One region of the Pseudomonas sp. NPDC078416 genome, then DNA from elsewhere that is predicted to be linked to it. Evidence: riboswitches for the same ligand, from Rfam matches in the RefSeq annotation. Region 1 holds a riboswitch; the other holds the start of a gene.
What was found. A riboswitch is a leader RNA that binds a small molecule or an ion and turns the genes downstream of it on or off. The one in region 1 is predicted to bind cobalamin.
Positions count from the first base shown of each region.

Region 2: it holds a riboswitch for cobalamin, as region 1 does, so the genes downstream of both, ACQKEN_RS24870 (ABC transporter substrate-binding protein) here and ACQKEN_RS09165 (CbtB domain-containing protein) in region 1, are expected to answer to the same signal.

Region 1 covers NZ_JBNNGV010000006.1:106,026-109,424, reverse strand. Annotated here, with positions in the region: gene ACQKEN_RS09175 (cobalamin biosynthesis protein) at 1-200, opposite strand, end outside; gene ACQKEN_RS09170 (CbtA family protein) at 197-916, opposite strand; gene ACQKEN_RS09165 (CbtB domain-containing protein) at 928-1,131, opposite strand; cobalamin riboswitch at 1,229-1,460, opposite strand; cobalamin riboswitch at 1,586-1,810, shown strand; gene cobW (cobalamin biosynthesis protein CobW) at 1,939-3,030, shown strand; gene cobN (cobaltochelatase subunit CobN) at 3,033-3,399, shown strand, end outside.
Region 2 covers NZ_JBNNGV010000054.1:5,174-8,572, reverse strand. Annotated here, with positions in the region: gene ACQKEN_RS24875 (FecCD family ABC transporter permease) at 1-413, opposite strand, end outside; gene ACQKEN_RS24870 (ABC transporter substrate-binding protein) at 425-1,426, opposite strand; cobalamin riboswitch at 1,570-1,767, opposite strand; gene ACQKEN_RS24865 (aspartate/glutamate racemase family protein) at 2,012-2,734, opposite strand; gene ACQKEN_RS24860 (aldo/keto reductase) at 2,795-3,399, opposite strand, start outside.

The sequences.
Region 1 (3,399 bases):
AGGCCCAGCCCATGACCCAGTTCCGTTAACCCCGCTTCATCCGACTTGCCGTCGATCGAGGCAAGGGCGGCAATGTCCTGCGGTTCAAGCCGACACTCCGGCAAACTGTCTTCGATCAATTGCCGAAGCTCCAGTGCCGAACAGCCGCGCTGGCAGCCGAGGCCGACCACCCACAGCTGTCGATCGCGCACATCATTCACAGGGCGGGGTTCAGACCGGGTCGCGTCGCGGGTGCATCACTGCGACGAAACAGCCAGGCGCTGATCCAGCCCAGGGCAATCCAGAACGCAGCATTGGTCAGCAGCGACGCGATCTTGAATTGCGCTTCGAGGGCTTCCGGGGCCAGTGCCGAATGCACCGCCGGCTGCGGCGCGCCGACAATGTGCGGCACCACCAGAATCACTGCACCCACTGCCTTCAGCAGCCAGTGTTGAGCAAACACTATCAGCGCCAGGCCCACAGCCGTGGAAGCGGCAGTGCCGACCCACCAGATCTGCCGCTGCGTCAGGTCCGCCGCGACGGTACCGGGCAGTTCGGGCGGCAGGCCGAGGGTCGGGGCCAGCACGAACACGGCATAACCGGCCAATCCCCAGAGCACGCCTTCTCTAGCGCTCATCGGCGTACGCAGGGTGTACAGCGCTGCCAGCATCAAAGCGAAACCGACTGCCACCACCAGATTGCCGCCCGCGGTCGACAGCACGCGCTGCCAGCCGTTTTCGGGCTCCCACGCCTCTTCGTCATGGACGTGACCGGCCATGGCGCCCTCGGCATGCTCGTGCATTTCGACGGCGGGTGCTTTCTCGTAGGTCTCTCCCTTCAAAATCAAAGGCGCGACCCAGAAGCTTTGCAACAGCGTCAACAACAGGGCAGCGAGCAGTCCGGTGAACCCGGCCGTTTGCGCGATTCGCTTGAACATGGCGGCAGGTCTCAATGGCAGGGGAAGGCGGAGCTGTGACGGGTGTCGTGTGCCGCGTTGTGCACCGCATCGATATGGGAGAAGCCGGCGAAGTAGACCAGAAACGCGCCGAGAAACATCGCGCTGACCGCGGCGACAAGGCGCTGGCTCAGGGTGGCGGTAACAACCGTCGTGATGGTGGTGCCGGACGTCTGGCGGGGTGTGCTGATGGACATGGCGCTTCCCTCTGAAGTGGATTCAGCGGACGGAAAGGCGCGAAGACACCGCAGGCGAAGGCCGGCAGCGATCAACAGCGCCCGCCCACCGCGGGTTGTTAGGTAACGTTATCGGGCCGGTCTCCGGGCTCGCGAGGGGCGCATGCAACAGCCGTTAAGCCGTCGTGCCTTCAAGAATCCCCTTCCCATGTCGTTGCCGACACAGTGGATCTGATTCTTCACTTGCTTACCGTTGCGGGGGCAGCACCGGACTGATACACACCCGAAGGTCTGCACGCACCGGTTTCCCGTTTCACCCTGTGAAGGGCACCCGTAACAAGGTGTGTAGGAGACCACGGGCTGTTTCACGCGTCAATCGACCCGTCAGTCCATGCATCAGTGGATGCGGCGATCGATGCGTAAATTGGCGTAGCAATCGTTGCAACAGCGCGATTGACCGACTTCCAGTCACTGCGTAGCCTTGCGCACTTGAGGTTCGCCGGCCGCCTGGATGAAGGCCACCGGCGCTAAGAAGGGAATGCGGTTTCAAGCCGCAGCTGCCCCCGCAACTGTAAACGGACAGCTTCATTGCACAGCCACTGCGCGAGCGGGAAGGCGCGATGAATGCCAGTCGCCTGACGATGCCTGTCAGCGACCGGCCGCCGTGAGCCAGGAGACCTGCCTCGAATCGGACCGCCTGCAAGCGGCCGAGGAATTCCACTACAACCGGGCGGGGTGATCCGGTGGCGAATCGAACCGCGCGCCTGCTTCCGCCGGCCCTGCGCTGTTTTCGTCCTCGTTGCCCTGCCGCATGCCTGAGGGCAACCGATGAAAACACTGGCCAAACTTCCCGTCACCATCGTCACCGGCTTTCTCGGCTCGGGTAAAACCACCTTGCTGCGGCACATGCTCGACAACGCCGAAGGCCGACGCATCGCCGTCATCGTCAACGAATTCGGCGAGCTGGGCATCGACGGCGACATCCTCAAGCAATGCACCATCGGCTGCACCGAAGAAGAAGCCGTCGGTCGTGTGTACGAACTGGCCAACGGCTGCCTGTGCTGCACCGTTCAGGAAGAGTTCTTCCCGGTGATGCAGGAACTGGTGGCCCGTCGCGGCGACCTCGATCACATCCTCATCGAGACCTCGGGCCTGGCCCTGCCGAAGCCGCTGGTGCAAGCCTTCCAGTGGCCGGAAATCCGCAACGCCTGCACCGTTGACGCCGTGATCACCGTGGTCGACAGCCCGGCCGTGCTCGCCGGCACCTTCGCCGCGTTCCCGGATCAGGTCGACGCCCAGCGCAAACTCGACCCGAACCTGGACCACGAATCGCCGCTGCACGAGCTGTTCGCCGACCAACTGGCGAGTGCCGATCTGGTCGTGCTGAACAAGGCCGACATGCTCGACGCTGACGCGCTCGCCGCCGTGCGCGCGGAAGTCTCGGAAGAACTGCCGCCGGCAGTAAAAATCGTCGAAGCGAACAGGGGCCAGCTGCCGATCAGCGTATTGCTGGGCCTGGGCGCGGAATCCGAGCTGCACATCGATGGCCGCAAGACCCACCACGACCACCACGAAGGCGACGACGCTGACGATCATGACCATGACGCCTTCGACTCGATTTCCATCACACTGCCCCAGGCTGATGAATCGCTGTTGCTCGATGCCCTGACCCAGGCCGTCGTCCAGCACGGCATCCTTCGCGTCAAAGGCTTCGCCGCCATTCCCGGCAAACCCATGCGCCTGCTGGTGCAGGGCGTCGGCACGCGTTTCGACAAGCATTTCGACCGCGCCTGGAAGACAGACGAAGCCCGTGAAACCCATTTGGTGCTGATCGGCCAGGAACTGGACGCTGGCGTGCTCGAAGCGCAATTGCGCGCCGCGGTCTCATTGCGTGACGCGGTCTCTGGGATCAAAGGCTAACCATGCACCTGCTGCGTACACAGCCCGGCGGCTTCGTTCCCGACGACAGCATTGCTGACCTGGGCCAGACGCCCGCCGAGCTGGTGATCCTGTGCAGCGCCGACTCAAATCTGGCGCTGCTGGCCGAAACTGCGCGGCAACTGCCCGACGACTACCCGAGTCTGCGCCTGGCCAATCCGATGCAGGTGCAAAACCATGCATCGGTGGATCTGTACGTCGACGAGGTGCTGCGCCACGCCAAAGTCATCCTGATTTCCCTGCACGGCGGTATCGGCTACTGGCGTTACGGCGTCGAGCGGCTGGTGGAACTGGCGGCGAAAGGGGTGAAGCTGATTCTGGTCCCTGGCTGCGATCGGCCGGACCCCGAGC
Region 2 (3,399 bases), on a different contig from region 1:
GCGGCGATCGCCCCGGCAAACGCGCCGGTCGACAGGGAGATCGTCCCGGCGCCGATACCGATGATCGCCACCAACACCGCGCCGGTCGAAGCGCCCGCGGAAATACCCAGCAAGTACGGATCGGCCAGCGGGTTGCGCAGCAGCGATTGCAGGACCACGCCCGACACCGCCAGCCCTGCGCCGCAGGTGGCGGCCACGATGGCCCGGGTCAGGCGGTAATTCCAGACGATGCCCTCGTCGATCGGGTCGAGGGGAAAGCCTGCGGCCCACAGCTTGTTGGCCAGCACCTGAACGATCACCGGCAGACTGATCGACGTCTCGCCGATGGCTACCCCCGCGAGCACCGCCAACGCGAGCAACGCGATCGCCCAGGCGCCATGCCCGAAGATTCGGACGACGCTCGACCGGGGCATGCTGACTGACGTCATTGCGCGTGGGTGGCCTGGGCCAGTTGTTCGATGCCGTCAAACAGCCGCACGCTGGATTCCATGGCGCTGGCGTCCATGATCACGATGCGATTGTTCTTCACGGCGTCCATGTTGCGGGTGACCGGGTCAGAGCGGAGGAAGGCCAGCTTCTTCTCGTGATCGTCAGCCGGGAAGCGCCGACGGTCCATCCGCGCGATGACCAGCACGGTCGGGTTGGCCTTGGCGATGGTTTCCCAGCCCACGGTCGGCCACTCCTCATCGGAGTCGATGACGTTACGCATGCCGAGGGTGTCGAGCATGAAGTTGGGAATGCCCTTGCGTCCGGCGACGTAGGGGTCGACGTTGATGTCCGGGCTGGAAAACCAGAACACCGCCGAGACAGGCGGATTGTCGTGGGCTTTTGCCTGCGCCACGGCCTGGGCAAGCCGGCTCTGGTAATCCGTGATCAACTGCTCGCCACGGTCCTGTACGTCGAAGATCTGCGCCAGCTGACGCAAGCTTTTGTACAGGGTGTCGATGCGGAAGGCTTCGAGGCGCGTGCCGTCGGCGCCGACCCGGTTGTTCTTGCCCTCGCAGTCGGACGGGAGAATGTAGGTAGGGATGCCCAGATCGCGGAACTGCTCGCGGGTGCCGACCGCGCCCTGTGGCCCGACCATCCACTCAAACTGCACCGGGACGAAATCCGGGCGTTTGCCGATCACCGATTCGAAGCTTGGCGCATTGTCGGCGAGGCGCTCGATGCCGTCGTTGAGGGTTTGGTACTGGGGCAGAACCGGGTTGAACCACAGCGACGTGCCCACCACATTAGGCCCCAGGCCCAGCGCATACAGCATCTCGGTGGCGGCCTGGCCGATGGTCACGGTTTTCTGAGGCGCGTGGGTGAAGCTCAGCGCTTCGCCGCAGTTGTCCACGGTCAAGGGGTAAACCGTCGACGCCGCGAGCGCGGCGGTGGGCAAGGTCAGGGTGACGAGCAGGGCAGCGAGGCGGCGCAGCGGCATGAACAGCGATCTCCAGAAAGCCTGAATGCATGGCGAAGCAGGCGCTGGAAAGTCCATCCCGACAGGCGCCCCAAAGATAAAGGCGCGCACAGCGTGCGCGAACGACGCACGAACGGGAGTCCTTCCCCGGACACCCCGCCGGTGAATGAATATGCTGGCCGGCAGGTCTCCTGACTGGCGCGTCATCGCCGTGCTTCGGCCTTCCCGGGGTTAACCCAGTGGCAAACAGGAAGCAGGGCTCGGCGCCTACAGTTGCGGGGACAGTTCCGTTTCAGCGCGAAGGCACGCGCCTGTGGATTCCCTATTAATTCCGAGTGGAAACCGGCGGCGGGGATACTAAACGATTCGGCGGGTGGAGGCGAATGCAGCGGCGGGAAGGGATGTTGCGCGTGCGGCATCGGGTACATCATCGATTCGAGTACCCGAGCGGATCCGGCACGGTACACGATCCGTAGAAGCCGGCTTGCTGGCGAATGCATGGTGTCAGGCGACAGAAACGTAACTGACCCACCGCGTTCGCCAGCAAGCCGGCTCCTACAGGGCGGCTTCAGCCATTCATTCGCGTAGTGCCCTTGAAGCTCACACCTACAACTTGAACGGCCAGCCGACAATCTTCTTCGGCCGTGGCGTGGCATAGGTCCGCACTTTCGAGGTTTTCAACCCCAGGCGCACCAGCGATTCCGCCAGTGCCACCGCTGCGGTCACGCCATCCACCACGGGCACGCCAGCGCGTTCACGGATGAGTTGATCCAGCCCGGCCATGCCGCCACAGCCCAGGCAGATCACCTCGGCCTTGTCCCGGTTCACCGCTTCGATGGCTTGCTCAACGATCGCCTCGACCGCTCGCTCCGGGAATTCCTCCAGCTCCAGCACGCTCATGCCACTGGCCCGCACCGACGCGCAGCGCTCGTACACCCCGGCCAGCTTCAGGCGGTCTTCGATCAGCGGCACGGTGCGGTCCAGCGTCGTGACCACGGCGTATTTATGCCCCAGCAGCATCGCCAGGCTGGCGGCCGCTTCGGTGATGTCCACCACCGGCACCTCGAGCAGTTCCTGCAAACCTTCGCGGCCATGCTCGCCGTAGCCGGCTTGAATCACCGCGTCATAAGGCCCTTCGTAGGACATGACCCGATCCATTACCGCGATGGCGGCCAGATAACTTTCAAAATTGCCTTCCACCGACTCGGCGCCGAAGCGCGGGGTCAGGCCGATGATTTCGGTGCCGGGGGAGGCCACACTGCGGGCCTGCTCGGCGATGGTCTCGGTCATGGATTCGGTGGTGTTGACGTTGACGATCAGAATTCGCATGGACAGATCTCGCGCAGAAAACAAGGCCGGGCGTCTGGCCCGGCGTCGTTGCCCACGATATCAGTCTTTCATTGGCACGGGCGCCTGCAGGGCAATGAAGCCCTGATCGCGCATGGCCTGCCAGAAACCATCCGGCATCTGGGCGTTGAGCGCGGTGACGTCTTCGATGATTCGCGAGGGCCGGCTGGCACCTGGAATCACGGCTGCCACCAGCGGGTTGGCGAGGACGAACTGCAGCGCCGCCGACTTGATATCGACCTGATACTGCCGGGCGATCTCCTGAATGTGCGCCACCTTGTCGAGCATCGCCTGGGACGCTTCCTGGTATTCGAAATGCTTGCCGCCCACCAACACGCCGGAGCTGTAAGGGCCGCCGACGACGAACTCGGCATTGTGCTGGCGAGCCTTGTCGAACAGCCGTTGCAGCGGCTGGTCATGGTCGAGCAGCGAATAACGACCGGCGAGCAGGAAACCGTCGGGCTGCGCTTCCTCCAGGTCCAGGGTCAGTTCGCACGGCTCGACGCGGTTGACGCCCAGGCCCCAGGCCTTGATCACGCCTTCTTCGCGCAAACGGGTGAGGGCGCGGAATGCCCCGGTGCGGGCGATGTTGAAATGCTCGATCCAGGCATCGCCATGGGCGTCCTGCGCGACGTCGTGGACAAACA